2 regions of the Virgibacillus alimentarius genome follow, and region 2 is predicted to be linked to the other one. Evidence: riboswitches for the same ligand, from Rfam matches in the RefSeq annotation. Region 2 holds a riboswitch; the other holds the start of a gene.
What was found. Region 2 has a riboswitch for FMN ahead of ribD (bifunctional diaminohydroxyphosphoribosylaminopyrimidine deaminase/5-amino-6-(5-phosphoribosylamino)uracil reductase RibD). Riboswitches for the same ligand answer to the same signal wherever they lie in the genome.

Region 1: another riboswitch for FMN. It lies ahead of J2Z81_RS06160 (ECF transporter S component); the one in region 2 lies ahead of ribD (bifunctional diaminohydroxyphosphoribosylaminopyrimidine deaminase/5-amino-6-(5-phosphoribosylamino)uracil reductase RibD).

What each region holds. Positions count from the first base shown of each region.
Region 1 covers NZ_JAGIKX010000007.1:23,522-39,598, reverse strand. Annotated here, with positions in the region: gene J2Z81_RS06245 (YuzD family protein) at 1-68, shown strand, start outside; gene J2Z81_RS06240 (HesB/IscA family protein) at 158-514, shown strand; gene J2Z81_RS06235 (NAD(P)/FAD-dependent oxidoreductase) at 575-1,558, opposite strand; gene J2Z81_RS06230 (NAD(P)/FAD-dependent oxidoreductase) at 1,857-3,077, shown strand; gene J2Z81_RS06225 (YuiB family protein) at 3,177-3,488, shown strand; gene J2Z81_RS06220 (3D domain-containing protein) at 3,562-4,239, shown strand; gene J2Z81_RS06215 (divergent PAP2 family protein) at 4,285-4,749, opposite strand; gene deoD (purine-nucleoside phosphorylase) at 4,915-5,622, opposite strand; gene J2Z81_RS06205 (phosphocarrier protein HPr) at 5,857-6,120, shown strand; gene kapB (sporulation phosphorelay system protein KapB) at 6,169-6,567, opposite strand; gene J2Z81_RS06195 (hypothetical protein) at 6,687-6,878, shown strand; gene J2Z81_RS06190 (superoxide dismutase family protein) at 6,988-7,569, shown strand; gene J2Z81_RS06185 (MalY/PatB family protein) at 7,660-8,829, opposite strand; gene J2Z81_RS06180 (glucose-6-phosphate isomerase) at 9,040-10,389, opposite strand; gene yugI (S1 domain-containing post-transcriptional regulator GSP13) at 10,526-10,915, opposite strand; gene J2Z81_RS06170 (potassium channel family protein) at 11,018-12,016, opposite strand; gene J2Z81_RS06165 (M20/M25/M40 family metallo-hydrolase) at 12,201-13,232, shown strand; FMN riboswitch at 13,311-13,463, shown strand; gene J2Z81_RS06160 (ECF transporter S component) at 13,623-14,201, shown strand; gene J2Z81_RS06155 (NRDE family protein) at 14,289-15,059, shown strand; gene J2Z81_RS06150 (hotdog fold thioesterase) at 15,117-15,500, opposite strand; gene J2Z81_RS06145 (1,4-dihydroxy-2-naphthoate polyprenyltransferase) at 15,518-16,077, opposite strand, start outside.
Region 2 covers NZ_JAGIKX010000028.1:19,485-35,561, forward strand. Annotated here, with positions in the region: gene ribE (riboflavin synthase) at 1-71, opposite strand, end outside; gene ribD (bifunctional diaminohydroxyphosphoribosylaminopyrimidine deaminase/5-amino-6-(5-phosphoribosylamino)uracil reductase RibD) at 52-1,167, opposite strand; FMN riboswitch at 1,367-1,514, opposite strand; gene J2Z81_RS12395 (hemerythrin domain-containing protein) at 1,575-2,039, opposite strand; gene narI (respiratory nitrate reductase subunit gamma) at 2,137-2,832, opposite strand; gene narJ (nitrate reductase molybdenum cofactor assembly chaperone) at 2,874-3,476, opposite strand; gene narH (nitrate reductase subunit beta) at 3,480-4,976, opposite strand; gene J2Z81_RS12415 (nitrate reductase subunit alpha) at 4,966-8,646, opposite strand; gene J2Z81_RS12420 (hypothetical protein) at 8,633-8,920, opposite strand; gene J2Z81_RS12425 (hypothetical protein) at 8,952-9,269, opposite strand; gene J2Z81_RS12430 (hemerythrin domain-containing protein) at 9,312-9,725, opposite strand; gene J2Z81_RS12435 (hypothetical protein) at 9,996-10,199, shown strand; gene J2Z81_RS12440 (alpha/beta-type small acid-soluble spore protein) at 10,325-10,594, shown strand; gene J2Z81_RS12445 (gamma-type small acid-soluble spore protein) at 10,636-10,848, opposite strand; gene rraA (ribonuclease E activity regulator RraA) at 10,913-11,392, opposite strand; partial or broken gene J2Z81_RS15880 (cytochrome o ubiquinol oxidase subunit III) at 11,593-11,730, opposite strand; gene J2Z81_RS12455 (MerR family transcriptional regulator) at 11,923-12,684, shown strand; gene J2Z81_RS12460 (amidohydrolase family protein) at 12,887-13,630, shown strand; gene wrbA (NAD(P)H:quinone oxidoreductase) at 13,988-14,599, opposite strand; gene J2Z81_RS12470 (MarR family winged helix-turn-helix transcriptional regulator) at 14,800-15,252, opposite strand; gene J2Z81_RS12475 (Na+/H+ antiporter NhaC family protein) at 15,757-16,077, opposite strand, start outside.

The DNA of each region.
Region 1 (16,077 bases), on a different contig from region 2:
AAGGGATCCCGCGTTTAAAAACCATTTATGAAGCATTAGATAAAAATGATGTAGCGTTACAGGTATAAACGAAATGATTGCATCATGCTACCCCTTTTTTGTATACTAATAGTAGTACTTAACATGATTCCATCATAAATCAGAGGAGGAGCATATAATGGTAATTTCAATTACTGATAAAGCTTGTGATCAGATAAAAGAGATGATGAAAGAAGAAACAGCTGATGCTCGCCTGCGCTTTGGAGTTAAAGGTGGAGGATGTAGCGGATTATCCTATTCGTTAGGATTTGATTATGAAATAAATGAAGAGCTGGATATGGTTGAGAAAATTAATGATATACCGGTAGTCATTTTTAAACAGGATATACCGATTATCGAAGGGACTACGATTGATTTTAAACAAAACATGATGGGTGGCGGATTTAGTATTGATAATCCAAACGCTATTGTGTCATGTGGCTGTGGATCTTCTTTTCGAGCTGAGGGCCGTGAGGGAACTGCAGAAAAATGCTAAAAAGCTAGGACACGAATTGTTCTAGCTTTTTTATTTCCTGAATTTATTCGGTTCTATTCATTAAAACATACTTGTTGAGTGTTTAGGTTGTATACGGGCAGATGGATCAATATACTGCTTAGCATTATTTACTGCTGTTGGACCCTCACCAAAACCAGTAGCTATTAACTTTACTTTCCCAGGATAGGTGGTAATGTCACCAGCGGCATATATACCAGGTATATTTGTTTCCATTTTGGTATTAACGATAATGCTATTTTTTTCGATTTCTAATCCCCAGTCTTTGATTGCACCCAAGGTAGAGACAAAACCATAATTACATAAAATAGAGTCGACTTCCAGCTCAATTTGGTTTTCACCTTTGACTTCCTGTAATGTTACTTTATCAATTTTGGTATCTCCAGTTATTTCTTTAGGTGTAAAAGGTGTTAATATATTAACATTGGAAGCTTTTAATTTTTCTACACTATGTTCATGGGCTCTAAATTTATCGCGTCGATGAACTAAAGTCACTTGTTTTGCGATAGGTTCAAGCATTAGTGCCCAATCTACAGCGGAATCACCGCCACCTAATAATAAGACATGCTGATCTTTATATTGATTCATATCATTTACATAATAATGGAGGTTAACCCCTTCAAATTGTTCACAATCCCCAACATTCAGGCGGCGAGGCTGAAAAGCTCCATTCCCTGCAGTAATAATGATTGTTTTAGTATAGTGCACTTCCTCGTTGGATGTCAGTTTAAATGTATTGTCCTCTAGCCGTTCTACTTTTTCAACGGATTGGTTTAAAACGATGGTTGGATCGAACAGCTTCGTCTGTTCTTCTAAATTATCTACTAAATCTTGGGCACGGATTTTTGGAAATCCGGCAACATCGTATATATATTTTTCCGGATACAAGGCTGTTAGTTGCCCTCCAGTATGTGGCAAACTCTCAATTATTTTAACGCTTGCCTGGCGCATTCCACCATAGAATGCAGTAAATAGACCAGCCGGTCCTGCTCCAATGATAGTTATATCATAAACTTTATTTTCCATAATCAATTTCCTCCGTTTCTCTACAACAAATTGTACATTATTTTTATCTTATCATAAATAGATATGTCTCGAGTGTTATTTCGTACGTATAATTCAAAAATTTTTCAAGAAAAAGGTGCAATGATAGGGTTGAAAATTTGAATGAAAAAGACTACTATAATCAATGGATTATATATTACAATCATGTAACAAAGATATAAAAGTTTAATAATAATAAATATAAACCTTAGTGAAATAAATCACACATTAGCTTTTATCAATAATGGATTGAAATTAACAAAAAATGGGTGGTAAAAACATGAAAAAGCCAAATATCGTAATCTTGGGGGCGGGTTATGGTGGAATGATGACTGCAGTGAACCTGCAAAAAGCAATAGGCTTAAATGATGCAACGATTACACTGGTAAATAAAAATGATTATCATTATCAGACAATATGGTTACATGAAAATGCTGCAGGTACTTTAGAACAAGAAAGATCGCGAATTGATATTAAAAACATATTAAATATGCAAAAAATCAAGTTTATTAAGGACACAGTTGTTTCTATCAAACCAAAAAATCACAAAGTTAAACTAGAAGACGGTGAAATAGACTATGATTATCTTGTTATTGGGTTAGGATTTGAAGCGGCAACATACGGAATTACAGGACTGAAAGAAAACGGGCTTATGATCAATGACCTTAGCAGCGCTCGTTTAATTAGAGAGCACATTGAATATAATTTCGCGATGTATAATCAAGAAAAAGATAAGGACCAAGCACATCTCAACATTGTTATTTGCGGAGGTGGGGTTACAGGGATCGAATTCGCAGGAGAATTAGTTGATCGGATTCCTAACCTTTGTGCGGAATTTGATATAAACAAACCTCAGGTTCGTGTTGTTATGATAGAAGAAGCATCAACAATTTTACCTGGATTTGATCAACAGCTTATTGATTATACGATGAATTCTTTGGAATCTCGCGGTGTAGAAATAATAACAGAGGCAAAGGTAAAGGAATGTACATCAGCAAGTATTGTTTATAAAAAAGATGGAGAGCAAATAGAAATTCCAACATTCACAACGATTTCGGCTGCAGGAATCCGGGCGAATAGGATTGTGGAACAATCAGGTTTTAAAATGAATGCTGGTAAAATTGAAGTGCGTCAGGATATGCGAACCTTAGAATATAACAATGTGTTTGTGGTAGGAGACTGTGCTTTAACCTCGGAAAATAATCCGGAGAATCTCTTATCCCCAACAGCTCAAATAGCTATACAACAAGCTGAAACAGTTGCACATAATTTAAAAACACTTATTAAAGGCAAGGGAAAAATAGTTGATTTTCAACCAAGAACGATAGGAACAGTTGCATCTTTAGGTAACGATGATGCTGTAGGTATATTTATGAAAGATCGCAAACTATTTGGGTGGAAGGCAACAGTTATGGAAAAAATAATTGATAATCATTATCTATATAAATTGGGCGGAGTTAAACTAATGATTAAAAAAGGAAAGTTTAATTTTTTCTATTGAAAAAAGAGCAAAGGCAGTTTATTGTCTTTGCTTTTTCATGTTTATATTATAAAATGGAATTTGTGTTTAAGAACGTGAATTCAGAAAGGAGATGACGTGATGATCCAACTAATAGTTTCTATTCTATTGTTTTTGGTTATATTTTTTGGCCTTGCTTTTATTTTGAATATGTTATTAAGACGCACATGGCTTATGACACTGATTTATCCAATTATCGTTCTTATGATTGTTGATAATATTTCTACAATTGAATACTTTAAAAACCCGGCAGCATCATTTTCTACTGCGTTTTCAAATCTAATGAATGTTACCCTGGTTGATATTATTATTTTGATTTCTGGATTTGTTGGTACGATTATTTCTGGGATAGTCATAAAAATATTACGTAAAAGTGGTTATCAAATGTTTTAAACCATTTCTAAATAAGAAAATGAATAAAAACGTTCCAGATGGGAAAGGATGACATCCAAGAGAGGTGTTATCAATGAAGCAACTTTTTCGCAGAACTGGAATGATACTTTTATTCTTAGGAGCACTTTACACAACGGTAAGTTCAATTTCTAATGTCACATTTGCAGACGTACGAAATGCGTATCAAAATGATAAGTATATTTACGAAACCTCATATTCAGAACTAGAAGGTAGACAAATAGCATTAAAGAAAAAAGCATTAAATAATATGGTAGAACAAAATAGGTATATTTCGAGTGAAAAAGAAGAAAAAAAATCGCTGGATGAAGTAGTCAACAAGGAGCAACTCCCAAGTGATACAGTATTGGCAACAGGATATACTGCAGGTATGGAATCTACTGGGAAAAATCCGGATCATCCGGAATATGGAATTACATATTCTGGTGTTAAGGTAAAAAGAGACTTATATTCTACAATAGCAGCGGATTTAAGTGTATATCCGGTAGGAACTATTTTATACATTCCAGATTATGGATATGGTGTAGTAGCAGACAAGGGAAGCGCCATCACCGGGAATAAAATTGATTTATATTATCCATCAGTAGATAAAGTATATTCGGAGTGGGGCAAAAAAGAAGTTGAAGTTTATGTAGTTGAGTATGGGGATGGAAATTTGACAGAAGAGGAACTTACAAAGCTAAATGAGAATGCTGCAATGCAAGTATTTCGAGAACAAATTACAAATGAATGAATTAACATAGACTCACTGCAATCGAATGCAGTGAGTTGTTTCATTTTAAAGTAAAAAATACAGTAAAAAGGTGATGCCTACGCCCGATAATCCTCCAAAAAATACTTCAATTGGCTGGTGGCCTAATAGCTCTTTTAGTTCTTCTTGTTTCATAAACTTCTCTTTTTTATTCCATTGTTTTGCTTCATCGACAAAGTATTGAAAGTCTTTTAATAATTGATTTATTACGATAGCCTGCTCACCTGCTTGTCTTCGAACACCTGAAGCATCAAACATGATGATAATGCTAAAGACAAAGGAGACAGCAAATGTCATTGATGTGATACCATCTACTATTCCAACTCCTGTCGTTAATGCACAAACTGCAGCAGAATGACTGCTTGGCATACCTCCCGTGCTAAATGCTAAATTGAGATTTAACTCTTTGGTGATGAAAAATTGAATAGGGATTTTTATTATTTGTGCAAGCATAATTGCAATTAATGCAGCTACTAAAGGTAAATTAAACATCACTCTATTCCTTTCATTTAAGTCCTTTATCAAATCTATTCCCTATTTGGTTTATAATTAGTATGAAATGAGCTTATTCGTATAAGTGATTAAAAAAAGTCGTTAAAAAAGTTCTTTCAATACCTTACATGGTTATTTGAAAGAACAGATTTATCTAAATAATTATTATTTAATTGCTGTTTCAAGAGCTATTTCCATCATTTCATTAAATGTAGTTTGCCGCTCTTTTGCGGATGTTTCCTCTCCCGTCAAGACGTGGTCTGAAACAGTTAAAATAGAAAGTGCTTGACGGTCAAATTTTGCAGCCAACGTATATAAAGCAGTAGCTTCCATTTCAATTGCTAATACTTTATATTTGGCTAGTAATTCATTCACCTCTTTTGCGTTATCCCGATAAAAATTGTCGCTCGTAAACACATTTCCAACACGTAATGTCATACCTTTATTAACGCCTACATCATAGGCATTTTTGAGTAGATCAAAATCAGCTAACGGAGCATAATCAATTCTATTAAAAATCATGCGGTTCATTTGTGAGTCAGTTGTAGAACCTTGAGCTAAAATAACATCCCGAACTTTTACGTCTTTTTGAATAGCTCCACATGTTCCTACTCGAATGAGTTTTTGAACGTTATAGCTTTGAATCAGTTCATTAACATAAATAGAAATTGACGGTACTCCCATGCCTGTACCTTGTACAGATATACGTTCCCCTTTATAGGTTCCAGTATATCCGTACATCCCACGTACTTTATTGTACTGGACGACATTTTCTAAAAAAGTATCAGCAATAAACTTTGCCCGCAGCGGATCCCCAGGCAATAAAATTTTATCTGCTATTTCTCCTTGATTGGCACCAATATGTACACTCATGTTTTTCCTCCTCAAAAAACGCTTAAAATAACGGTATCATAACAGACATCCAAAGACAAACTTTCGTTATAAATAAAATAATAAAAGCCTTTCTAGTTTCATAAATAATTGTTATTATATATAATGTTATTAGTTCATTTGTTTATAATATTGGTTATAATGATCAGTAGAAAATAAATGTAATTATGAACAACTGTATGGTAAATATAGTGGAGAAAGGTAGGATTTTTATTAATGAAGGAAAAAACATTTACAATCACAGCTGATACAGGAGTCCATGCGCGTCCTGCTACATTATTGGTGAATAAAGCAGGGCAATTTGAGTCTGAGGTTGAAATTTCTTATAATGATAAAACAGTTAATTTAAAATCAATTATGGGTGTCATGTCCTTGGGGATTCCAAAAGGGGCAGAAATTAAAATAACTACATCAGGAAATGATGAGGAAGAAGCACTCTCGGGTGTTGAATCAGTAATTAAAGAACATTTAGGAGAATAAAGGAGTCATAAGGGTCAGTTCCCAATAGACGGGGTCTGACCCTTTCTTCTAATAATAACTTTTTTTATAATAATGTTCCTCTAGTCCTTTTAGGCGTTCTAAGGCTTTCTTATTAAATGCTGTATCTTTTGCCTTTAGTTTGTTCTTAGAAGTTTCCACTGCTTCTTTTATAGAAGTATTGTAATTAGGAATTTCATCGTCGAAAGGGTAGACAACTGCCTTTTGAACATTCATTTTCTCTCGAAATGCTAGTGCTTTTCGTTCATGAAATAACACTCCTGGTTCATCTACTTTTCCTGGGTGATGGAGATCACCTTGCATTGGATGTTTTTGCACTGCTAGCACTTTCACCAAAAACCTTTCTCCACGATCCTCTACGACTTTCCCAATATAAATACCTGAGTTGTAATGGGCACGAACTGTATCCCCGACTTTTATTTCTGACATTTTGGCAACCTCCTTTTCTTTATTGTGCCAAAAAAATAACAAATTAGCGAATTATTTGAAGAGATGTTTAGGAACTATAGAGAATTTGCTATAATTAAAAAAAGAAAGGGGCAGCGATTATGGAGTTTTTATACTTTCCTGAAGATAAAACGGAATATATTCCAGCTGTGATCATGCTAGTTATATTCATGATTGGTGCAGCGGTGGCGATGTATTTAATCTATCGGAAATCAAAAAAAGACGAAAGTCGATTTGAACAAGAATATAATCTTTCCAAACGTGAGGATCATAAATCGAATGGGCACAACTAACCCTCCTTAGCAATTTAAAAGCTAAGGAGGTTTTTTATTGGATTCGTTTATTTTGCTTATTTTTGTGGATACTAATAATTAGTATATACGAAAGTAAGGAGAAAACGAAATGCGCTTATTATTTATTCTTTTATTGGTTCTATTGACAGCTTGTCAAACAAATGAACCTTCCGTAAGGGAAATTGATATGTATAACACTGATAGTGATATGGTAGGTACTGCTACATTTAGTGAACATCCAGATGGAGTGCAAATAGAGGTGAAAGTAGAGGGGTTAACCCCGGGATTGCATGGAATACATCTCCACGAAAATCCAACTTGTAAAGGAGAAGATTTTAAAAGCGCAGGAAACCATTTCAATCCAGAGGGAAAAAAGCATGGGTTAATGAACCCGGATGGGAATCATTTAGGTGACTTACCTAATGTCGAAGCTGACAGTAGCGGAGCAGTAGACACTGAACTGATGTTAGCAGATGCAACCCTCCTTGAAGGGAAAAAATCTATTTTAAGTGAAGAAGGCACATCCTTAGTTATTCATAAAGATCAAGATGATGGGGTAACACAACCAGGTGGAGATTCGGGAGCGCGTATTATGTGTGGTGAATTAAAAGCCGACCCTGATAAAGAAGAAGAGGAACAATCAACAGATCCTACGGAAATAAAGGGAAAAGAAGATGATAAAGAGAAGTAGAAACTTGGAACATTATAAAAATTTGAGGTCTTTGACATCTGTTCTACGTATGTTTAACAGTGAGGAGAAGATAACTTCTCCCTACTGATATTAGCGTTCATTGACTGCAGTTATGATCCTATTAACTCCTTCTTCTAGTATTGCTCTTGGACAAGCGATATTCATACGCATAAATTGGCTGCCTTCTTTTCCATAGTTCATACCAGGATTTAGCCCTACCTTGGCTTTTTCAATCATAAATTTCCGTAAAGATGGACTATCCATTTTCAATCCACTGCAATTAATCCAAATCAAATAGGTTCCTTCGGAGTTAATGACTTTTAATTCCTTTGTGCGTGACTCCAGCATTTCGGTTACATAGTTTCGATGGTCATGTAATACGCTGATCAGCTCATCAAGCCAAGATTCGCCATGATTATATGCCGCTTCAAGAGCTGTGTTTCCCATTGTATTTAATGTATTTAGCCCCTGTTTTTTAAGGTGTTCTGTTAATTTTTTGTGTTTTGTTTGATTTTTAACAATCATGTAGGATGCCTGCAGACCAGCCAAATTGAATGTCTTAGAAGGAGACATGAATGTAATTGTCTGTTCTGCTATTTCATTAGATAATGAAGCAAAAGGAATATGATGATGATTCGGGTATACAAGATCCCCGTGAATTTCATCAGTCAAAATAATCACGTCATATTTTAAACATAATCGGGCGATTTCTTCTAATTCATCCCTTGTCCAAACACGACCGACTGGATTATGTGGTGAACATAATATAAATGCTTTTACACCTTGTTTTAGTTTATCCTCAAAGTCTTCAAAATCAATTTTGTAATAATTATTTTGTAAGACAAGGGGATTTTTGACCATTTCTCGATTATGTTGTTTTAACACATTAAAAAATGGTGTATAAACCGGGGTTTGAATTAGAACCTTATCATTTGGTTCTGTTAATGCTTGAATAGCTATATGTAAACTTGTTATTACACTAGGGCTGAAAGTTAGCCAATCGCGCTGTATTTGCCAATGATGTCGTCGTTTTATCCAATTCACAATAGAGTTTTTAACATCATGGTCAATCATTGTATAACCGTAAATTCCGTGTTCTACCCGCTTCATTAAAGCTTCATTTACAGCTTGCGGGGATTTAAAATCCATGTCAGCAACCCACATTGGCAGGACATCCTTCGTTTGGAATACGGATTTCAGCCCATCCCATTTTACTGAACGAGTATTTTTTCGCGCCTGAATGGTATCAAATACTCCCATTAACAATCCCTCCTCTTATCTTGTTACTTCTATTATAACGAAAAAAGTGAAAATGGATAAGAATTACTCTTCTGGGAGTGGGGTAATTCTACAAAAAAAAGCAAAGCGCAATGCGCTTTGCCCACAGGGGGAATACGAGAAAGTCTTACATTTATAGTTATTCCCAGAAGAAAATAAATTAAACATCTTTTTACATTTTTTTAATCCCTTTTAATTCAGTCGTTTTTCTAAATTCTCCTTTTCATTCTCAAACCCTGGTTTACCTAGTAAAGCAAACATATTTTTTTTATATGCCTCGACTCCTGGTTGATCAAAAGGGTTTACCCCTAATAAATATCCGCTCATTGCACATGCTTTTTCGAAAAAATAAACTAAATAGCCAAAGGTGAATGCATCCAGTTTAGGCAATTCTATAATTAAATTTGGAACGCCTCCATCTGTATGAGCGAGTAGTGTTCCTTGATACGCTTTGTCATTGATTTCATGAATGGTTTTTCCTACGAGGTAATTAAGTCCATCCGTATTCACGTCGTCTTCTTCGAGTGTTATTTGCATTTTTGATTCATTTACATGCAGCACTGTTTCAAAAAGATCACGACGACCATCTTGAATGTACTGACCCATGGAATGTAAATCAGTAGAAAAATTAGCTGCAGCAGGGAAAATTCCTTTATGATCCTTGCCTTCACTTTCTCCGAATAACTGTTTCCACCATTCTGCGAAATAATGCAGATGAGGTTCGTAATTAATTAGCATTTCGATTGTTTTTCCTTTATTATAAAGGATATTTCGGCATGCGGCATATTGATATGCTGGGTTTTTATCTAAAGAAGGTTCAGCTAAGTCAACCATCGCTTCTTTGGCTCCATGCATCATATCATCAATCTTGATTCCACTTACAGCGATTGGAAGTAAACCTACTGCTGTTAGTACGGAAAAGCGACCACCAACATCATCAGGAATAACAAACGTCTCATAACCTTCTTTATCCGCAACTGTTTTTAATGCACCTTTTCTTTTATCTGTAGTTGCATAAATACGCTTTTTTGCTTCTTCTTTTCCATATTTTTTTTCTATGTATTTTTGGAAAATACGTAAAGCCAGAGCGGGTTCGGTAGTTGTTCCGCTTTTTGATATAACATTAATGGAAACATCTTTATCTTCAAGCAGATCAAATAATTCGCTGACATAGGCAGTACTCATATGATGTCCTGCGAAAATTACTTGAGGGGACTTGCGTTTTTCTTTTGGCAGTAGGTTTTGAAATGAATGATTTAACATTTCAATAGCAGCACGTGCTCCAAGATAGGAACCACCTATTCCTATAACGAGTAAAACATCTGTGTCCTGTTTTATCTTTTCAGCAGATGCTTTAATCCGGGCAAATTCTTCTTTATTATATGTTTCAGGCAAATCAATCCAGCCTAAAAAATCATTGCCTGGTCCAGTTTTGTTATGTAAAGCGTCATGCGCAGTCTGTACAAAATTCTTCAAATTATCCATTTCCGATTGAGTAAAAAAAGGTAATGCTTTATCATACCTTAAAGAAACGTGCGTCATCTATAACACCCCTTTTATTATTGTTACATTTACTTTAAAGTAGTAAAGTGATTAAATCAAGAATGATAAAAATTAAAAAAGAGGTTTCTCAACCAACATTGCTCTATTTTAGTCAATGTTACCTGAGAAGCCCCTTTTAATTCTTAAATGTATTTTCACGTTCTTTTGATTGTTCAATCCATTCTTCAAGCTTTCCTTTGAGTGTGTTAAATCCTGTAGATTCAGTTTTTTGTTGTGTAGGTTTGCTTTTAGATGCAGATTTCGCATTATTATTTGCGGGTGCTTCCTCTGTAGCACGGATAGATAATGACATTTTATTTTTTTCTCCATCGATCGTTAAAATTTTTACTTTTACAGTATCGCCGATTGACAGATATTCATTAATATCTTTTACATAACCATGTGTTACTTCGGAAATATGAACCAATCCCTGTGTATCGTTATCTAAGGCAACAAAAGCTCCGTATGGTTGTAACCCAGTTACTTTTCCCTCTAAAACCTGACCACTCTCAAATTTATCTGTCATGATAAACAACTCCTATATCTATATTCAGTTTCTTTTCATACAAGTTAACATACTATCATAAATTAACTTTTTAAGCAAAAGTCTAGAATCATCAACGTTGTTTTACCAATGGGACAAAGTAACAACAATATCGTTTTGTTGCAAAAGTAAATCCGGAGAAGGGTTTAGTTTCCATTCTTCTTCTCGTATAATACCAAGAAAAATATGTCTGTTTTTAAAATATTGGAAGGATGCGTCCCTGACAGATTTGTGAATGAGGTGTTCAGGTACTTTAGTCTGGCGAAATTGCTGATGTGTTAAAAGTTGTAAAATAGCTTCAAAAGGATGTGCCTCTTTTTCATGAAATAATTCATGATACATTAGTAAACTCATGAAATCATTTGGCCGTAAAATGGTACTGGCACCAGCTCGTAGTGCATTATCAATTTGCATGGTAGAAAATATTTCAGTAATAATTGGTATTTGTGAATTATTCCCTCTTATAGCAACAGTAGTTAGAATCGTGTAATGATCTGGTTGATGTTCTTTTGTGAAAAAATCTGCTGTAATAACAACACAACTTGCTGTTTCAATATGTGCTTGGCGTAATGTATTATCTTCACTTGCATTCCCATGAATGAAATGTACAGGAACTTTTTGAAAAGGTAGATGTTTTAGGGTACGATCGATTAAAACAATATCAATATTGGGATTATGTTTTTCGGTCATTTCGATTAATTTTCGTGTTCGTTCGTTCCAACCGATGAAAATAATATGATCTTTTCCTTTATATTCAATTTTTCCTTTTGATAAATTACGCTCGTGATTGATAGTAGCAGCTGATAATGTTGTTATATAAAAGGTTAGTAAACCTCCCCCGGAAAGAATAAGGAAAATGCCTATTATTTTTCCCATAACGGTTAACGGCACATAATCGCCATAGCCAACGGTTGCTCCTGTTACAAAAGCCCACCAAACACCCTCAAATATAGTTGGGAATTCATCAGGCTCGATAATTCGAATAATAATGCCGAAAAAAAGCATAATAACTAAAATTGTAATTAGAAGTCTAAGAATAATGGGTAATCGAAAATAAATGTTTTTAAAAAATTCAATACTCATTACGCTCTCCTTATAGACATGAATGGTATTTTATTAGTATAGACAGAGGGTTAACAAAATTATACAATATGGATTTCAAAGTAATCAATATACTAGACGTTCGTTATTTTTAAACTTAAAATAAACAGTATTATAGAAAAAATTAGGAGGAATACGATTGAAACAATCAAACACTGAGTTTTTAATGGAGCTATTAAAAACTCCCTCACCTTCAAGTAATGAAATGGAAATTCAAAAAAAATGGATCAATTATGTTGAAAAATTTGCAGATGAAATCCGAACAGATAATGCGGGAAATGCAATAGGCGTGCTAAATCCTAATGCCTCTTTTAAAGTTTTGCTTGCAGGTCATTGTGATGAAATTGCACTTGTTATTAATCGCATAGATGATCATGGCTTTTTATATTTTGATAAAGTGGGGGGGATTAACCCTAAGGCAGCAGTGGGAATGAAGACAAGTGTACTTGGTTATAATAAAACAGTTACAGGTGTTATTGGAGTGAACGCTCAACATCATGGCGGATTAAAAAAAGATTTTGATCTAGAGGATTTATTTATTGATTGTGGATATCAATCAAAAGAGGAAGCGGAGAAATATGTTCAAATTGGGGATCTTGCCGTATATAAAAGAGAACCTGAAATATTAACAGACAGGTATGTGGCTGGACGTGGTTTAGATAACCGTACGGGCGCATTTATCATCGCAGAAATACTAAAAAGATTATCCAAAACGGACTGTACGGTTGGAGTTTATGCAGCAAGCACTGTAAATGAAGAGACAAATATGGGAGGTGCTTATTTTGCAGCTGCGGGTATTCAACCAACAATGGCAATCGCTTGTGATGTTACTTTTGCCACGGATTATCCGGGTGTAGATAAAAACAAGCATGGAGATGTAAAGTTGGAAAAGGGACCTGTACTTGCAAAAGGTGCTCCAATTAATATTAAAATAAATAAATTGTTAGAGCAGACTGCGAGGAAGCTGAAAATGAATATTCAATATGAATTAACTCCGAGAATGACTGGAACTGATGCAGATAAGATGCGCTTGACTGGTGTTGGTGTGCCAGTTTCATTAGTATCTTTACCCTTACGGTATATGCACTCCCCAGTTGAGACTGTAAGCTTAAAAGATATTGATGAAGAAATAGAATTACTTGTAGAGATGATATCTAATTTAACTGGAAAAGAAAGTCTCAATCCCTTAGATGATTAATCATCTGCTGTCTTTATAAAATTTTTATTGCAAATTGCACAAATACATGTATAATAATAGGTAACAATATTATATCGATTCCATCTTCGGGGCAGGGTGCAATTCCCGACCGACGGTAAAGGCAAGAACTTTGCTTAAGTCCGTGACCCACAAAGCATAAATATTCGCAGCGTGGTTGATCTGGTGTAAGTCCAGAACCGACAGTTAAAGTCTGGATGGGAGAAGATGTCGAGCTGAAAATGGTGTGAGAAAACACCTTTATTTTCCTATGACTTGTATACCCTAAAGCCCCGATTAGGCTTTGGGGTTTTTCATTTTGTAAAAGGAAATATGCTCATCCTTCATCACAAGACGAGATGGGAATCGATTAGATGAAGGGAGAGAATGGTGATGAAAAATACATCATCATCAAAATTAGTAAAACTGGTTATTTTAGCATTACTGGGAACAATTTCACTTATCTTATTTTTCTTGAATTTCCCGTTGCCATTTTTACCACCTTATTTAAAAATTGATTTTAGTGAGGTTCCGGCTTTAATGGCTGCTTTAATCTTCTCGCCGTTTGCTGGTGTAATCGTAGTCGCGATTAAAAACATCCTTTATCTGGCAGTGACAGGAGCAGCGGACCCAATAGGTGTGATTGCAAATATTATAGCAGGGGTTATGTTTGTCGTACCTGTTGCTATCCTATATCATAAATATAAAGGGGTAAAAAGCATCATTTCTGGATTAGTTTCCGGAACAATTATCATGGCAATTGGAATGAGTATCTTAAATTACTTGCTCATACTACCAGCATATGCATGGTTTATGGGCTGGGAAATGACTGATAAAGTAAAATGGCTTACTATAATCGGAGGAGTATTGCCATTTAATGCAATTAAAGGAATAGTAATTGGTCTTTTATTTGTGCCTTTATTCATTAAAATGCGCAGTTGGATTGAACAAAAGCAAACAAGCTTTGTATAGATAGATGTAAAAAGAAGCCAGTCCCATAAGGTGATAGGGATTGGCTTTTTTACTTGGTTTTCGTATTAATAAACAGGAGGATTATTCATGTGTTTAATTAACTTTCAATTGCATGATCACCCAATCTATAAATTAGTATTAGCAGCAAATCGCGACGAATTTTATGAACGTCCAACAATGCCAGCACATTTTTGGGAAGATAACCCAAACATACTGGCAGGACGTGATTTAAGGAGAATGGGCACTTGGCTTGGTGTGACAAAGAAAGGACGTATTGCTGCATTAACAAATTTTCGTGAAGCAGATCAGCAAAATACGAATAAAATTTCAAGGGGAGAACTTGTAAGTGCTTATTTGTCAGGAAACATGGGGCCCCAAAATTATCTCGAATCCATACAAAAAAACGCTAATAATTATTCCGGTTTTAACTTAATAGTAGGAAATCCGGATCATTTATTTTATTTAAGTAATAGACAAAATAAAATATTAGAGATTACTGCTGGCACACATGGATTAAGCAACCATTTCTTAGACACACCTTGGCCGAAAGTAGTTAAGGGAAAGGAAAAACTGAAAGAACATATAATGGAACAGGAAACGATAAATATAAACAAGCTATTTCAATTTTTGACTGATATGGAAGAAACAGAAGATATAAATTTACCAAATACTGGTGTAAATATAGAATTAGAACGAAAACTTTCACCCTTATTTATTAAAATACCTAATTATGGTACGCGTTCGTCTACGATTTTACTTGTGGATAAATCAAACCACCTGACATTTGTTGAACGTACATATAGTAAGGGAAAATTCCAATGTGACAATCAATTTACTTTTCAAATTGAACAAAGGTAAGCATCATGGGAAGATATAAAAAACACGCTTTATTTCTGAAGCGTGTTTTTGCTAAATCTATTTTTTTGGAACTACCCCAATCGTACATCTTGAAACACATATAAGCCTATCTTCTTCATCCGTTATTTTAATTTCCCAGACCATCGTCGTTTTACCAATGTGACTTGGTGTAGCTTTTGCAGTAACAATTCCATCTCGTTTACTTTTGATGTGATTGGCATTAATTTCTATACCAAAAACATTTGATATCTCTGGGTCAATGTTTAAGTAGGCACCTATACTAGCAGCACTTTCAGCAAGTGCAATACTAGCCCCGCCATGCAGATACCCAGCTGGCTGATGTGTACGTTCATCGACAGACATCGTCATTTCTACTAGATTTTTATCTAATGAAGCAATTTCAATCCCAAGTGCTTCCATTAATGTGTTTTTTAGATCCATCATGCATGCTCTCCTTTTTATATAAAGTGGCTAATAAGCAATGAAAGTCCAAGTAAGATACCATATAAAGTATTAGTTTTTCCTGTAGCAATCATTGCAGGTAGCATTTCAATAGGTTTTGTTTTTCCTTCGAAATTTTTTATTACATTTCGTGCCTTTATGCTACTAAGTATTACAACAATAGATAAAATAGGTAAAATACCAAGTATAATATAAAGAACGGTCAGGACGTAAGATGCAGTAAATAAAAATCCCATTAATTTAACCGCTTGTTTACGTCCGATTAAAATAGCAATTGTTTTACGTCCGTTTTGTTTATCTCCATCTAAATCACGAATATTATTGGCAAGCATAATGCTGGCGATAAATATAGCAACAGGGATAGAAATGAGTATAACATCAACGGTAACTGAGAGTGTCTGGATATAATAACTGATGCCGATAATAACTGTTCCCATAAAAAAGCCAGAAAATAGTTCCCCTAGGGGTGTGTAAGCAATTGGAAAGGGGCCCCCGGTGTATAAATATCCAAAAAGCATCGAGATAAGACCAATTACTGCGATCCACCAACTTGACT
Region 2 (16,077 bases):
TTAATAGATTGTTCCGATATTTTATTTATCTTCTTAATCGTTCCCATTTCTTCAACAATCCCCGTAAACACCTGATTCCTCCTCTCGTAAACCAGATATAATTTTTATATCCGTACCGATCTTTTCAACATTTTTTATTTCTAATAACAGCCGTTCCTCCATTGATTGAAATCCGTTTCCAGAAAATGATGTAGGAGCTTCTTTTCCACCTATTAATGTTGGTGCTATATACGTTATTATTTGGTTGATGTGTCTGCTTTCAAGGAATGAAGCATTTACTTCGGCTCCGCCTTCCACCCATAAGGACATGACACCTTTACTTCCTAATATGCGCAGTACATCATCTATGTTTATTTGCTCCTGCTGAAGCTGGATGACTTTAACATATGGTTTACTGCTGAAGATTTGTTTCTTTTGCTCATTCACATTTTCCCCAACAATAATCCATGTTTCCGCTTCCTGATCTGTAATTACTTTTGCCCCAACCGGTGTCCGCAGCATCGTATCCAAAATAATACGAACCGGGTTTATTCCCCCTTGTGGCAATCGTGTTGTCAAACTTGGATTATCTTTTATAACTGTATTTACACCAACAAGGATTGCATCATGTTCATGTCGATAACGATGTACATCGAGACGTGCTTCTTCACAAGTTATCCATTTACTTTCACCTGTGGATGTAGCTGTCTTTCCATCTAAACTTACCGCTGATTTAATTGTGATATATGGTGTTTTCATTTTTATATAATGAAAAAATGCTTTATTGAGGTTTTTTGCTTCTTTTTCTAAAACACCGACTTCTACTTGAATTCCTGCTTGACGCAATTTTTCAATACCACTTCCGGAAACTTTCTCATTTGGATCAACGCATGCAATAACCGCGCGTTTAATTCCACTATTAATTAATAGATCAGCACATGGAGCTGTTTTCCCGTAATGGCTGCAAGGTTCAAGCGTGACATAAATTGTTGCACCATTCGCTTTATCACCTGCCATATTTAGTGCATTTACCTCTGCATGTGCTTCTGAAGCTTTTAGGTGAGCACCAAATCCAACTATTTCTCCATCTTTTACAATCACAGCTCCGACCAAAGGGTTGGGGCTCGTCTGACCAGATACTTGTCTCGCAATCGTCAAAGCAAATTCCATATACTTTTTATCATTCAATAAATCTCCCCCTTTTTAACGCATTTAAAAACCTCTGAATTCACTTCAGAGGTATAAGGGCAGAATTTTAGCAAGCTAGCTATAGGTAAATAAACATACTTGAACAAAATAGCCCATCTATTCGACAATCATGTACCAAAAAAGGATACACGAATCCTATGCGATGTGGACATTTTCCAAAATGCTTTGCTGGCTTCAAAAATTCCTTCTCCCATCCAGACTGTAACTGTCGGTCCCGGAGTTTCACCAGGTCCACCGCTCGGCTTCGAGTGCCTTGCGGGTCACGGACTTAGAAATAGTATTTCATCACCGTCGGTTGGGAATTACACCCGACCCCGAAGGAATATAATGCGTATTTAATTTCTATATAAGTATAACATTATTTTTTCAGAAAACGCAAACTATTTTTATTTGTTTTCATGGAAATGAGATGCGAGTTCACGAAGTTTTTCCTCCGGAACTGCTTTTTCAATCATTGGAAATATAATTCGTTCTTCTTTACGTATATGTGACTCCAGCAGGTTGCCTAAATCATGCATGAATGAAACATCAATTGTATCAGATTTATTCAGTGTGTCGAACTTTGCACGTATTTTAACATGCTCTAACAGCATCTCTTGTATTTCAGAACGGTCGATTGATGCATATTGTGCATAAGCTGTTAATAATACTTCCTCTTCTTCGCGAAAATGCTTCTTGCCACCAGGTTCAAAGAAAGATACAGCATCTTTTTTTACTTCTTCCAATGAAAGTCTGCTTTTCTCGGTCCCTGCTTGCTTTAACTTTAATGCTATAAATAATGCATTCGTATGGTGGTGTGACAGTGGATAAAGGGCTTCATTCCTTTTAATTCCTTTATGCTTTTTTACCATTGTTTCCTTCCCCTCCATGTACTATTTTGTTTAAAACGAGATTACGGTAAAAAAACCAGGAGCTGTCTCACATTTGCTTCTGGTTCTTTTTAAAGTACTATAGACCTTTTTTTCTGTAATTAGATCGTGAACGATATTGCTGCGGAGCTCTCCCCGGATACCCTAAAGGCAAGGTGTAAAAATGAATTAAATTCGTAAATGGAATGGCAGCAAAAAGTGCAAACGCTGCGATAACATGTGCTTTAAAAACAAATGGTACACTTTCCATTAAATGATATTTAGGCTGAAAAATAAATAGACTGCGGAACCATGGTCCAATCGTTGTTCGGTATTCATACGAAACCACCGTTGTATTGTAAATAATTGTCATATACGTTCCTAGACCTGCAACGATAATTAGAGCTATGAGGGAAAAGAACGATGCAAATGTCGCATGTGCCCGGACACGTTCGAATTTCATTTTGCGGATTAACAGGATAATTAAACCGACAACCACCATGAGAGCAGCGATTCCTCCCCCAATAATAGCCCCGGCATGGTATAGTTCATCACTTATTCCAAAAAAGTCATAAAATCCTTTTGGTATAACCATTCCCATTACATGGCCAAGAAAGGCAAAAATGATACCCCAGTGAAAAAGCGGTGAACCGATTCGCAGCCATTTCTTCTCGAAGAACTCCGTAGATGGAGCGGCCCAGCTTAACTGACGAAATGCAAAACGATAAAGCAAGCCAAGAACCATAATGGTTAATGTGATGTATGGAAAAATAACCCACCAAAAGATAGCGGCCATTTGTTTACCCCCTTTGGCTTATTCATGTAGATTCATCTCTATTACTCGTACATAATTGGATATGGTAATTCTTCTAAATCAGCTTCTTCTCTTTCGAATTCTAATTTTTCAATTTCTTCATCTGTTGGAGCGGGAAAAACATACCGCATTAAAATCGTCAAAATAGGAGTATATGGATTACCATCAGGTATATTATTTAACATTCTCTGAACTGCTACAGCAAGCCGTCTTTGCAAACGCTCATGATGACTGTTTTCAGGTGAAACAGCCAAAAATTCAAAAAGCATTGGCATATAATCGGCTAATTCACCATCCATCCTCTCAAAACCAGCTTGATTGATCATCTTTTGTAATTTAATGAGTGCAGCACCCCGTTTTCTGCTATCCCCAAGTTCGTGTGCTGTTAAATATAAACCTAATTTTGACTTTAAATCGAAGGTGGATACATACGTTTCTCTCATTTCTTGTAAACTTAGACGATTTAAAAGGTCAAAAACTTGATGTAATTCTTCTATTATTACTTCCGAGTCTATGTTTTCTATGATCAAATCCATTAAATCACTACGCTCATTCATATAAGAATCCTGAGGATAACTTAAAAGATGGGAGACAATGACGAGTAATGTTCTTTCTTGTTCTTCCATTGCCTACTCCCCTTTCCCGAATGAATGGTATGCCACACCCTCTGGTGGAGCCAAATCTTCAAGGCTGCATGTACCCTGTTCAAAATAAAGATTTTCATCCATTTCCCTGCGCCCTGTTGGGATAACAAAACGTTCATTATACTTCGCAACTCCAAGGAGCCGCGCCATTTCTTCAACCTCTTCCGGACTTGTACCGGCCTCCTTCACTAATTCACTTTGGCGAAATTGATCAATACCGCCTACTGTTTTACCTCTCATATGCACTCTCATTGCAGTTAATTTCAGCAAAACTTTTCGTATAACATCCGTATCTCCCGCTGACAAGATAGATGCCAGATACTCCATAGGAATACGCATTTGATCAACAGCCGGAATGTATCCATCTGTTTTTAAATCATTTTCATTTGTAATATGATTCATAATCGGACTAAGAGGCGGAACGTACCAAACCATTGGTAATGTGCGATATTCTGGGTGTAATGGAAGAGCAATCTTCCACTTCATTGCCATCTTATATACAGGTGAATTTTGTGCCCCTTCTATCCAGTCCGCACTAATTCCGGCTTTTTCTGCCTCTTTGATGACTTCCGGGTCAAATGGGTCGAGAAAGACAGATAACTGTGCTTCGTAAAGATCTTGTGGGTCTTCAACAGAAGCTGCTTCTTTTACTTTATCTGCATCATATAAAACGACACCGATATAACGGATTCTTCCTACACAAGTCTCCGAACAAATTGTAGGCAGGCCTGCTTCTGTTCTTGGATAGCAGAAGTTACATTTTTCCGCTTTATGTGTATTCCAGTTGTAATAAACCTTATGGTAAGGACAACCGTTCATGCAAAATCGCCAGCCACGACATGCCTCTTGATCCACTAATACAACGCCGTCTTCATCCCGTTTATACAAAGCGCCAGAAGGGCATGAAGCTACACAAGATGGATTTAAGCAATGTTCACAAATTCTTGGTAAATACATCATAAATGTTTTTTCGTATTGCATTGAAATGTGTTCCTGTAATTTCTGAACATTAGGATCCAATGGTACAACTTCACTGCCACCTGCTAAGTCATCATCCCAGTTTGGACCCCACTCTGGTTTATCCATATATTTCCCTGTGATCATTGATTGTGGTCTTGCTACGGGCAGATTATCCGTTTTCGGGCTGTTGATTAAATGCTCATAGTCATAGGTCCATGGCTCATAATAATCATTCATATCTGCCATATTAGGGTTATAGAAAATGTTCGCAAGTTTGGAGATAGGACCTCCAGCTTTAAGCTTTAATTTTCCATTCCGAAGCTCCCATCCACCTTTAAATCGATCTCTATCCTCCCAGCTCTTTGGGTAGCCTGGTCCAGGACGAGTTTCCACATTATTAAACCACATGTATTCTGTACCTGGGCGGTTGGTCCAAGTATTTTTACAAGTCACCGAACAAGTGTGGCAGCCGATGCATTTATCCAGATGCATGACCATTGCAACTTGTGCTTTAATCCTCAAGCCAATCTACCTCCTTCAATGCTCTGATAACAGCAATTGTATCTCTTTGATGCCCTGTCGGTCCGTAATAATTAAAACCATAACTCAGTTGAGAATAACCGCCTATCATATGCGTTGGTTTTAAGGATATATGTGTCACACTGTTATGCGTGCCTCCGCGTTTTTTATTTATAGCTGTCGCCGGCACCCCCAATGTTCGATCCTGAGCATGATACATATATGCCATCCCTTTTGGAATACGATAGGTTAAAACAACACGTGCAGAAATGACCCCATTTCGGTTATATACTTCGATCCAATCATTATCTTTAATATCGATAGACGCTCCGTCTTCTTCATTCATCCATACCGTTTGCCACCCTCTAAATAGTGTGGACATGTTCGTTGTATCCGTGAACATCGTATGGATGCCCCATTTCTGGTGTGGTGTTAAATACCTTACTGTAATGGATTTCCCATTACTTTCCACTCCTTTTTCATTTTTTAGAAAAGGTCCTTTTGATAAAGGCGGTAAATATAAAGGCAATCCTTCACCAAAGTCCAACATCATTTCATGATCAAGATAGAAACTTTGTCTGCCTGTCAGTGTACGCCAAGGAATATTGTATTCGGTATTCACCGTAAATGGAGAGTAACGTCTATTATCTTTTTCTAGCCCGCTCCATACCGGTGTTGAAATGGCATGTCGCGGCTGAGCCGTTAAATCATTTAATGTTATATCTTCATCTTGTCTTCCTTTTGCAATTTCCTCTAGTTTTTGACCGGTTTTCTTCTCCAGTGATTTCCAACCGGCAACTGCCCTCTTTCCATTTGTAGCCCCTGACATTAACAAAATAGCGTCAATAGCTTGCTTATCTGTATACAAATCCGGATTTCCTTTTCCGATTCCTTCTCTTTTAGAGACTCCTATCCGGCTAAGTAATTCTTTATAAACCGGCTCACCGGGAATATTTACCCCTTTTCCTCCATACCCTTTTTTAATTTCAGGACCTATGGTAGTCATTTTTTGATAAACATTCGGATAATCCCGTCTAACAATTTTAAAGTTAGGCATCGTTTTTCCTGGAATTGCTTCAATTTCTCCTTTGCGCCAATCTTTAATCTTTCCACGTGATTGAGCGATTTCTCCTACAGAGTCATGGCCAAGTGGCGTCATTACGATATCATCACATGCCGGCAGGTGCTTCTCTGCAAGTTCCGAAAATACTTTACTGATTTCTCTGAACGTATTCCAATCACTTTTCGCTTGCCAAGGTGGAGAAATGGCTGCATTAAATGGATGGACAAAGGGATGCATGTCTGTACTGCTTATATCAAACTTTTCATACCAAGTAGCAGTAGGCAAAACGATATCTGAAAATAACCCTGAACTAGTCATGCGAAAATCAACACTGACTAAAAGATCCGCCTTTCCAGTTGGAGGGTCTCCTTCTGCCTTTACCGTATTCGGTTTCCATGAGTTTTCTATGTCGCCTAGTATTTGATCTTCCCCACCTACTAAGTGCTTCGCGAAATATTCATGGCCTTTTCCACTATCACCCAATAAATTAGAGCGCCAGTTAAAAAATACTCTAGGGAAATTTCTAGGATCATCCGGGTTTTCAATCGCCCAATCCACATTCTCTTCTTTAATTTGCTTAACAACGTCTTCGATTACTTCCTGATCGTTTTTCGCACCTTTTTTTCGACTATCCTGAACAAGATCAATTGAGTTTTGAGTAAATTGCGGAAAAGAAGGTAACCAACCAAGCCTTGCAGCAAGCGCATTAACATCTGCTGGATGCATCTGATTATACTTTCCTCCCCAATTTGATTGTTCCTTATTAATATTAGCCTCATAGCGATACTGTTCCGTAGCAAAATAAAAGAATGATGTGCCATTTTGCATACGTGGCGGTCCGAACCAGTCTTTTGCAAAGGCGACTTGCTGCCATCCCTCTAGGGGCCGGACCTTTTCCTGGCCAACATAATGCGCCCAGCCACCGCCATTAACTCCTTGTGAACCGGTTAATAGTACAAGGTTTAAGATACAGCGGTATATTTGATCACTATGATACCAATGGTTTGTACCTCCACCCATCGCAATCATTGATTTTCCATTTGTACGTGCTGCAGTATCAGCAAATTCCCTTGCAACTTGAATGACATGGTTTTTATTGACACCAGTGATGCTTTCCTGCCATGCAGGTGTATAAGGCTTTGGATCATAATAGTCAGTCGGATAATCCCCAGGTAAATTACGATTCACCCCTACATGTGCCATCATTAAGTCATATACGGTTGTAACTTTTATTACTTTTCCGTCTTTGCCCTGAATATGCTTTACAGGGACACCTCGCTTAATAATTTCTTCATTCTCACTTGAGAAGTTTGGAAAGCTTACCATTAGGGTTTCATCAGACATATCAATAAAACTTAATTTGGGGTCAATGAAACTTCCATCTTCTTTTTTTAATTCAAGATTCCACTTGCTATCATCATCCCAGCGAAAGCCTTGACTTCCATTAGGTGCTTCCAATTGATTTGTATTTGCATCCCAAACAACAGTCTTCCAATCCCCAAGTTTATGGTCGTCATTTATATCATTTGTTCTTAAAAAGTTTTCGGAACGGCAATCATCCCCGTCTTCGTTTAATGTGACCAAAAACGGCAAATCTGTAAATTTTTTTGCATACGCTGTAAAATAAGGTGTTTCCTGATCAACATAAAATTCTTTTAAAATAACATGGGTCATCCCCATAGCAAGTGCACCATCTGTCCCTGCTCTTGCCGGAAGCCAAATATCAGCAAACTTTTCATATTCCGCATAGTCCGGGCTTACACCTACAACTTTTGTTCCGTTATATCTTGCTTCAACCATAAAATGAGCATCCGGTGTCCGGGTTTGCGGTAAATTCGTACCCCAAATAATAAAGTATTTCGAGTTGTACCAATCCGCACTCTCAGGAACGTCTGTCTGCTCTCCCCACACTTGTGGAGATGCAGGCGGTAAGTCAGCATACCAATCATAAAAACTTAAGATCGTACCACCAATTAAAGAAAGAAAACGTGTACCAGCGGCATAGCTGACCATGGACATTGCAGGAATAGGACTGAACCCTACAATACGGTCAGGTCCATATTTTTTAATGGTGTAAATGGAAGAGCTAGCGATGATTTCGCACATTTCTCTCCATTCTGCCCGCACAAAACCACCTTTGCCTCGAGCTTTTACGTATTTTTCACGCTTCTCGGGATTACTGACAATATTCTCCCACGCCTTAACAGGATCATAGCCCTGATTTCGTTCAGCTTTCCACAATTCATACAAATCCCCGCGAATGTAAGGATACTTCACCCTGATTGGACTGTATGTATACCAGGAAAAACTCGCACCTCTTGGGCATCCGCGTGGCTCGTACTCGGGAAAGTCATCTCCGGTACTTGGGTAATCTGTTTGTTGTATTTCAGATGTGATAATTCCATCTTTTACGTAAATTTTCCAGCTGCAAGAACCCGTACAGTTTACACCATGTGTAGAACGTACAACTTTGTCATGCTGCCATCGACGGCGATATATATCTTCTGCATCTCTAGAACGTGGACTTTCCTCTGTCCAACCGTCATTAATTAAATTACCTCGCTTCAGATGCTTCAACCTTTGCAATAATTTATTCTTATTTCTCTTCATTTACACCGCCCCTTTGTCCCACTGTTTCAAGAGGATTAAAACGTTCCCCGGTAATACGAAAGCTTTCGTCTCCTTCTTCCATTTCTTCAAGGAAAATCTGTAAAGTCGGTGCATTTGCAGCGACTAAAATTAACCGTTCTAACGTATCCAATTCATTTAATTCATAAATGCTTTCTATCGTTTCCGTTGATATATCACCAAAACGCATGCGCAGTACAGCAATTAAATCTTCACGATCCTGAACAAATGCTGCTTCATTCTCAAAATTAAACATGCTTATCCTCCCTCACCTCAAAAAACGGCTTTTACATTTTCATCATTTTAAAGTAATCGGCAATCATTATTTGTTTACAATCCTCTCCAATGGATTTAATAAACGTATCGATGTCTTTATCCAGCGCTGTAACTGTATCATAAGAAAATAATTGGGATCTTTCTTGTGTAAATCCTTCCCCAAACCTGACAATTACTTGTAATCCCGAATCTTCTTCTATCACATTCGCTTCAATATCATATGAATGGATATTCATTTTCTCTAATTCTGCAGTGACATGATTATAAAGATTTGGAGAGACAATTCTCATCATTCTCTCCGAAGAAGCTTGCTTTTTTTCAGCATTCATTCTATCTGCCTCCCCAATAAAACATTTATCTAGTCAATAATATTAATGATCAGGCAATATTGTTTTTTCTTTTTGATTATGCAATAAATCTACTAAAATTAAGGCCTGAAATCGTTGTACAACATCGTCACTAATTCCATTGCGAAGAAGTTCCTTTATTTCTTGTATTAATAATTTCAAAAGATCATGGTCACGGGTTAAAGCAATAATAGAATCTTTCAACTCTGGAGACGTTTCAACTAAGTCTTCGTACAACCCTTCTTCCTCTGATTCTGCATGCCTAAGTGTTCGAGTTTCCCAGTGCTCAACAATAACAAACGCTAATTCTAATGCTTTCTCTTTTTGGTTATCTCTCACCAATTTATCAAGTAATTCCGTTAACTCAGTTGCCTCATTTAGCGCCGCTTCATGAATGGCAGAATGACTATCCACATGTTTCAGTGCTGGGCCTGACATAAACATTCACGTCCTTTTTAAAATATTCTACTACCCTTTATACCCTTCTTTGAGATAGCTTATTCTGTTTTATAATACTTTCATTGTAACTGCACACGAAAAAAGAAGTTGTGACTTTTATCACATAATTAGACAAAACCGGTTGTTTACGTTCCCAGAAGGTTCTTAAATGCAGGAAGAGATGGACTCCGTTCAAAACGTAATATTCACATCGCATACATATTTTTTGACTATTATCTTCATGATAAAAAGAAAAGGAGATGATATGTCATGCCCAGAGAAACGGAAAATACCGGTTCAGAGTCTACTCCTCATTTTGATGGTAAACGTGAAGGAATTCTTAATGACTCAAAAGGGATTCAAATGGGGATAAAAAGCAACTCGAAACAATCGCCATATCGAATTGACGACTTGATGGAAAGGGAAGACATGGAGAGATTGGATCAGATCATCAACAAACCAAAGGATAAATAAAATGATTAACACCCTAGCGTTTTGAGCTGCAAACCATCAATGTTTATGTTTATTCCATTTGTTAAACAAAGGAATGCGTGATTCTTGCATTAGAGGAAATCCTAATTATAAGGGAGGCAATAGATATGGCAAAAAAGGATAATAAAATACTCGTCCCCAAAGCGAGGGAAAATTTATATCATTTAAAGGGGCAAGTAATGAAAGCAAAGGGTTATAATGTTACTGACCCGCACAATGCAAAATATGAAATTGCCAAAGAAGAAGGAATCCCCCTAAATAAGATGTACAATGGTCACCTCCGTTCCAAGGAAGCTGGGAAAATCGGAGGTCCCATTGGCGGTAATATGGTGAAAAAGATGGTCAAAATAGCACAAGAAAAAATAACGCAAAAATAAATTCCATCCGCTGGTTCCTAAATAAGAACCAGCGGATGGAACTACTGATTGTCTTTCGATTGTTGATTTTTCGTTCTCACTACCTCCATATTCGTGTCACTATAAATACCAGTCCCATGTCCTCCTGTTGTTTTAGCAAGTATTTCTTTGACTTCGTTATAAGACAAGCCTGAACGTTCATTTTGACGTTTTACTGCGTCAATATTCGTTCCTGCTACAGTAAACGTATCATTATTATTTTTGTTTTCCTTCATATGAAACACCTCTTTTTAATTTTCACTTACTTTTTCCAAAGAGGCAATTTTTCATCCAAAAATCTTAATTCAATGATCTCTCTGATATAATAACACCATCTTCATCCACATATACATAATCTCCCGGTTTCCATTCAACCTCGCCAAAGGTGACCGAAACATCCCTTTCGCCTTTTCCTTCTTTCTTACTTTTTAATGGGTTGCTTCCCAAAGCTAGCACTCCTACATCCATTTGAGCAAGATCCGCTGTATCACGTACACACCCATTAATAATAATTCCCTCTATTCCACGAGTCACTGCAATAGCTGCTACACGGTCACCAAGCAGGGCACAGTTTTTAGAACCTGCACCATCGACAACAAGGACATGGCCTTTTGGGATAGCGTTTAAAGCTTCTTTAACCAATACATTGTCTTCTAATACTTTTACAGTAGCGATAGATCCACAAAATGCTTGCTTTGCTCCATATGATTTGAATTCCTGTTTGCAAATTGCTAACTCTTCCGAAAATTCATCACATAAATCTGTTGTTTTAAAAGACATTATCTACACCTCTTCCATAAAATATGAAATATATATACATACATAATAATGGAACAGTAGGACCAATGACAAGCAATCCGGTGAAAACGATCAGCCTCTCATAACGAAACAATCGATTATCCAGATTTACTTCCTATTACCAAACACAACCCCACTCTTATTAGAAACGATTATAAACTGTTTGACAATTTTGTGAACGAAATAAATGATTTATTAGCTGTTCCAGGATTTAAACATCGTTTCTTCACTTGCAGGATAATAAATAATCCCCAAAATAGGCCAAGTGTAACGTATGCTCCGTGCGTACCTAAAGTTGTTAACAGGCCTGCCATGACAGCACGGGGAGCAAAAATCCTATGCAGTGTTATTTGAATAATATCTGCTTCATGTACTGAAATTAGATAAAAATAGAAAATGTTTAATCGATTAGAGGAAAGAAAAACATTCGATTTTATTATAAAATTTATTATTTCCCCTTGACCTTTCCGTTGCGTAAAGGTCTATGCTAATAATTGTTAGGAGGTAAGATCATGGAATATACAGTAAATCAGTTGGCGAAGTTATCAGGTGTGAGCGGCCGTACACTCCGATATTATGATCAAATCGGATTACTGAATCCAGCAAAATACAATGCATCAGGTTATCGTATTTACGGTACTGAAGAGGTTGATTTACTTCAACAAATTTTATTTTACCGTGAATTGGAAGTAAGCCTGGAAGATATTAAGGACATCATGAATCAGCCGACATTTGATCAAACTACAGCGTTAAAAAAACATTATAATGTACTAAAGAAAAAGCGTGACCGTCTTGACAAAATTATAGATACAGTTGAAAAAACCATTGAAAACAAAGAAGGAGGAACTACCATGAAAGACCAAAATAAATTTGAAGGCTTCAAAGAAAAATTGATCGATGATAATGAACGAAAATATGGTGACGAAATACGTGAAAAATATGGAGACGAAACGGTGGATGTAAGCAATGCAAAATTAAGAGGAATGTCCCAAGAAACATATCAGGCGATGACAGATTTAGAAAAAGAAATCTTTTCATTGCTCGAGAAAGCAGTTGAAAATGAAGACCCTTCCTCAGACATCGCACAAAAACTTGCTACAAAGCATAAAGAATGGCTTATGTATTCTTGGCCAAATTACTCCAAAGAAGCACACGCAGGTCTTGCCGAAATGTATGTCGCTGATGAACGATTCACTGCTTATTATGACAAAGTTGTGAAAGGCGGAACAGTATTTTTGCGCGATGCGATTTTAAATTACTTGGGTAAAAATTAATTTAAATTGCTGCAGGATAAATTAGCTAAATTGTGTAAGTAAGCGTGTGTAGGGCTCTTACTTCACAATTTAGTTTTTTGTTATGAAAAAGCTAAGGATCATCACCAAAATAATATGGAGGGATATTATGACAATTAAGGGTACATCCTCTAGCAAAGAAAGTAACATACACGCAAATCAAGCGATGAAGGCAGGAGAAAAAATGAAAATATTTGATTCACATCTACATATTATTGACAAGAGATACCCGTTGTTTGAGAATCATGGGTTCGTGCCTGCTTCTTTTACTCCTAAAGATTATTTACAAACAGTGAAAAATATAAATGTAATTGGAGGAGCAATTGTATCAGGTTCTTTTCAAGGATTTGATCAATCCTATTTAATTGATTCATTAAAAACGCTTGGTGATCATTTTGTTGGTGTGACACAATTATCCTACAACACACCGGATGAGGAAATCCTTGCACTTGATAAATATGGCGTAAAAGCGATTCGATTCAATGTTAATCGTGGAGGATCCGAGAATATATCACATTTAGATTACATGGCAAGAAGGGTGTATGAACTGGTAAATTGGCACACTGAACTATACATTAATTCCAATTCATTACCAGAAATAGCAACAACTGTAGAAAAACTTCCAGCGGTTTCCATCGACCATCTAGGTTTGTCAAAAAGAGGACTTCCAAATCTTTTATCATTAGTGAATAAAGGGGTAAAAGTTAAAGCAACTGGTTTTGGAAGAGTTGACTTTGATGTTGCGGAAGCTATCAAACAAATCTATTCTATTAATCCGGACGCTTTAATGTTTGGAACAGATTTACCTTCAACAAGAGCAAAGAGACCTTTTTATTTATCAGATATCGATCTGATCCATAATAGTCTCGGAGAAGCAAGAGCTAAGAAAGTTCTTTATAAAAATGCACATGATTGGTATCTTAAATAAGGCTAAGTAGGTTATCGTATTTTAAAAGAGAATGGCCCACCTTTTTTCATGACTTCCTTTTCTTATAAAATGAATACGTTCCTTTTAAGGGAAGAAAAAAAGCTCTCTTTAAAGAGGCAAGTGACCCCGGAGCGATAAACAGAAAAAGTCTATCATCGAAAATATATAACACACCTGAATCTATTTAGGATCTTCAATCGAAGCGGACTTTTTGAATTCACACGTATTTATTCACATCTCTATTTTAGAATGATAATAGCAACGTGAGAATATCATTCTCATGTTGCTATTACCTGTGCGCCTTCCCGTTGTACAAAGATTCAATTTGCAAAATTGGCTTCTAAATCTTACAAAAGGTTATTGATTTCCTTTTTTCACCCATTCCGCTACAGTAACCGTACGTTTTGCTTGATGCTTTACCGCTTCCTCTACATCTTCAATCATTTTACCATCTTGACCAACTGTAACACTTGTGCCATACGGGTTTCCTCCTGCTTCAATTATAACTGGATCCGTATAACCAGGAGTCGCTATAATAGCACCCCAGTGCATCATAGAGGTGTACAATGATAAAAGTGTTGCTTCTTGGCCGCCATTCGGATTTTGTGCAGAAGTCATTGCACTTACAACTTTGTTAACGGTCTTGCCGCTTCCCCATAGCCCTCCTTGAATATCAAGAAATTGCTTCATCTGAGAAGCCATATTTCCAAAACGTGTTGGGGTACTAAATATAATAGCATCTGCCCATTCAATATCATCTGATGTCGCTTCTGGAACGTCTTTTGTTTCCTCTATCGTTGATTTCCATGCCTCATTTCCCTCAATGACAGATTGTGGAGCTAATTCTTGCACTTTGAGAATCTTAACCTCAGCACCTACCTCTTTCGCTCCTTCCTCAGCCCATTTAGATAATTGATAGTTTGTTCCACCCATACTATAAAAAATAACTGCTAATTTGACGTTTGACATGATTACATTCTCCTTTATGATAAAATCCTGAATAATTTGGATAAAGTACCCACATAGCTATTTTCTTCTTCTATTCCATTAAGTATACATTTTTAGATTAAAACTGTTCTTCCTGAAGTATATTTTAAGGGAAAATCCCCCTCCTTTTTATTTCTAAATAATATATTATGAATTCGAGGTATTTGGGTAAAAAAAGCCGGTTAGAGTTCCTCTGCATATAAACCTAGCTTTTTTAGCTGTTTAATTAGCTCATCTTTTTCGCTGTTATTTAGTCCAGCGAATATGTCTTGAATCGCTTCCTTATGTTTTGGAAAAATCTCATTCATAAGCTCTGTCCCCTCGTTTGTAATCACTGCATATGTCACACGGCGATCTCTAGGGCAGGGTTTACGTTCAATAAAACTTTTCTTTTCCAGTTTATCTACGACATACGTGATACTGCTGCTCGCTAATAATACTTTCGTTCCAATTTTCTGTATGGGTTGATCTCCTTTATGATAGAGTAACTCAAGCACAGCAAATTCCGTGGGATTTAGTCCGTACCTTCTTATATCTTCCTCAACGCGTTTTGTAATAGACTCCATGGCTCTGGATAAAACAACAAATAGCTTTAAAGATAAATCCTGTTCTTCAATATTAGACGATTGTTCCATGAAAGACACCCTTTCATTAATCTCGAATTCGAGATAATTATAAGACGAAATTTTGTTTCTGTCAATCATGAAAAGGGTTAAGTTATATTCCGTCAGCTAATGAAAATATCTGCCCCTTTCAGGGGGGAAAGACCGATTCATCCGCCCTTTACATTCTTGAAAATGGTGTTTTCTCGCCTAATAAAATAAAAGATATTAAACTTCCCCCTGGTCTATCTATAAATTATCTAATATACTAACTTCACCATTACTTGTAATCACCCCATAATGACAATGTCCTTTCCCGCATAAAATTAATTGTTTTTGTTCGAAATCATAAACGCAGTAAGGTTGAAGCTCGATCAAATCTTATAATTTTTTATATGCTTTTGCTTTTGTTTCTCTAATTAATTCTTTGTGAGATTAATAATATCACTATCCAATAAAGCGTCTCAGTGAATTGTTCTGAACGAACAAAAAATCCGTCCCTCCTACGTTTGGAGGGCGGATTTTTTAAATTTATGGCTATTTTCTTTTTTGCGTACTTTGAGGCTGTGAAGTTTTTTCCGTTGTAAACTTCGGAAACCCTGTTGCAATTGCAATCATTCCAGCTACTGCGAGCAGTACCGGATAGATGCAATATGGCATGATGGACACCGGTGAAATGGAGGCGATCCCAGCAACTGCCAGCAATTGTGCACCATATGGAAGAACCCCTTGAAAGGCACTCGCAAAAATATCTAGGATACTCGCTGAACGGCGCGGATCAACACCAAATCGTTCGGTAATTTGTTTGACTAACGGACCAACACTGATAATCGAAATTGTATTGTTCGCTGTTGATAA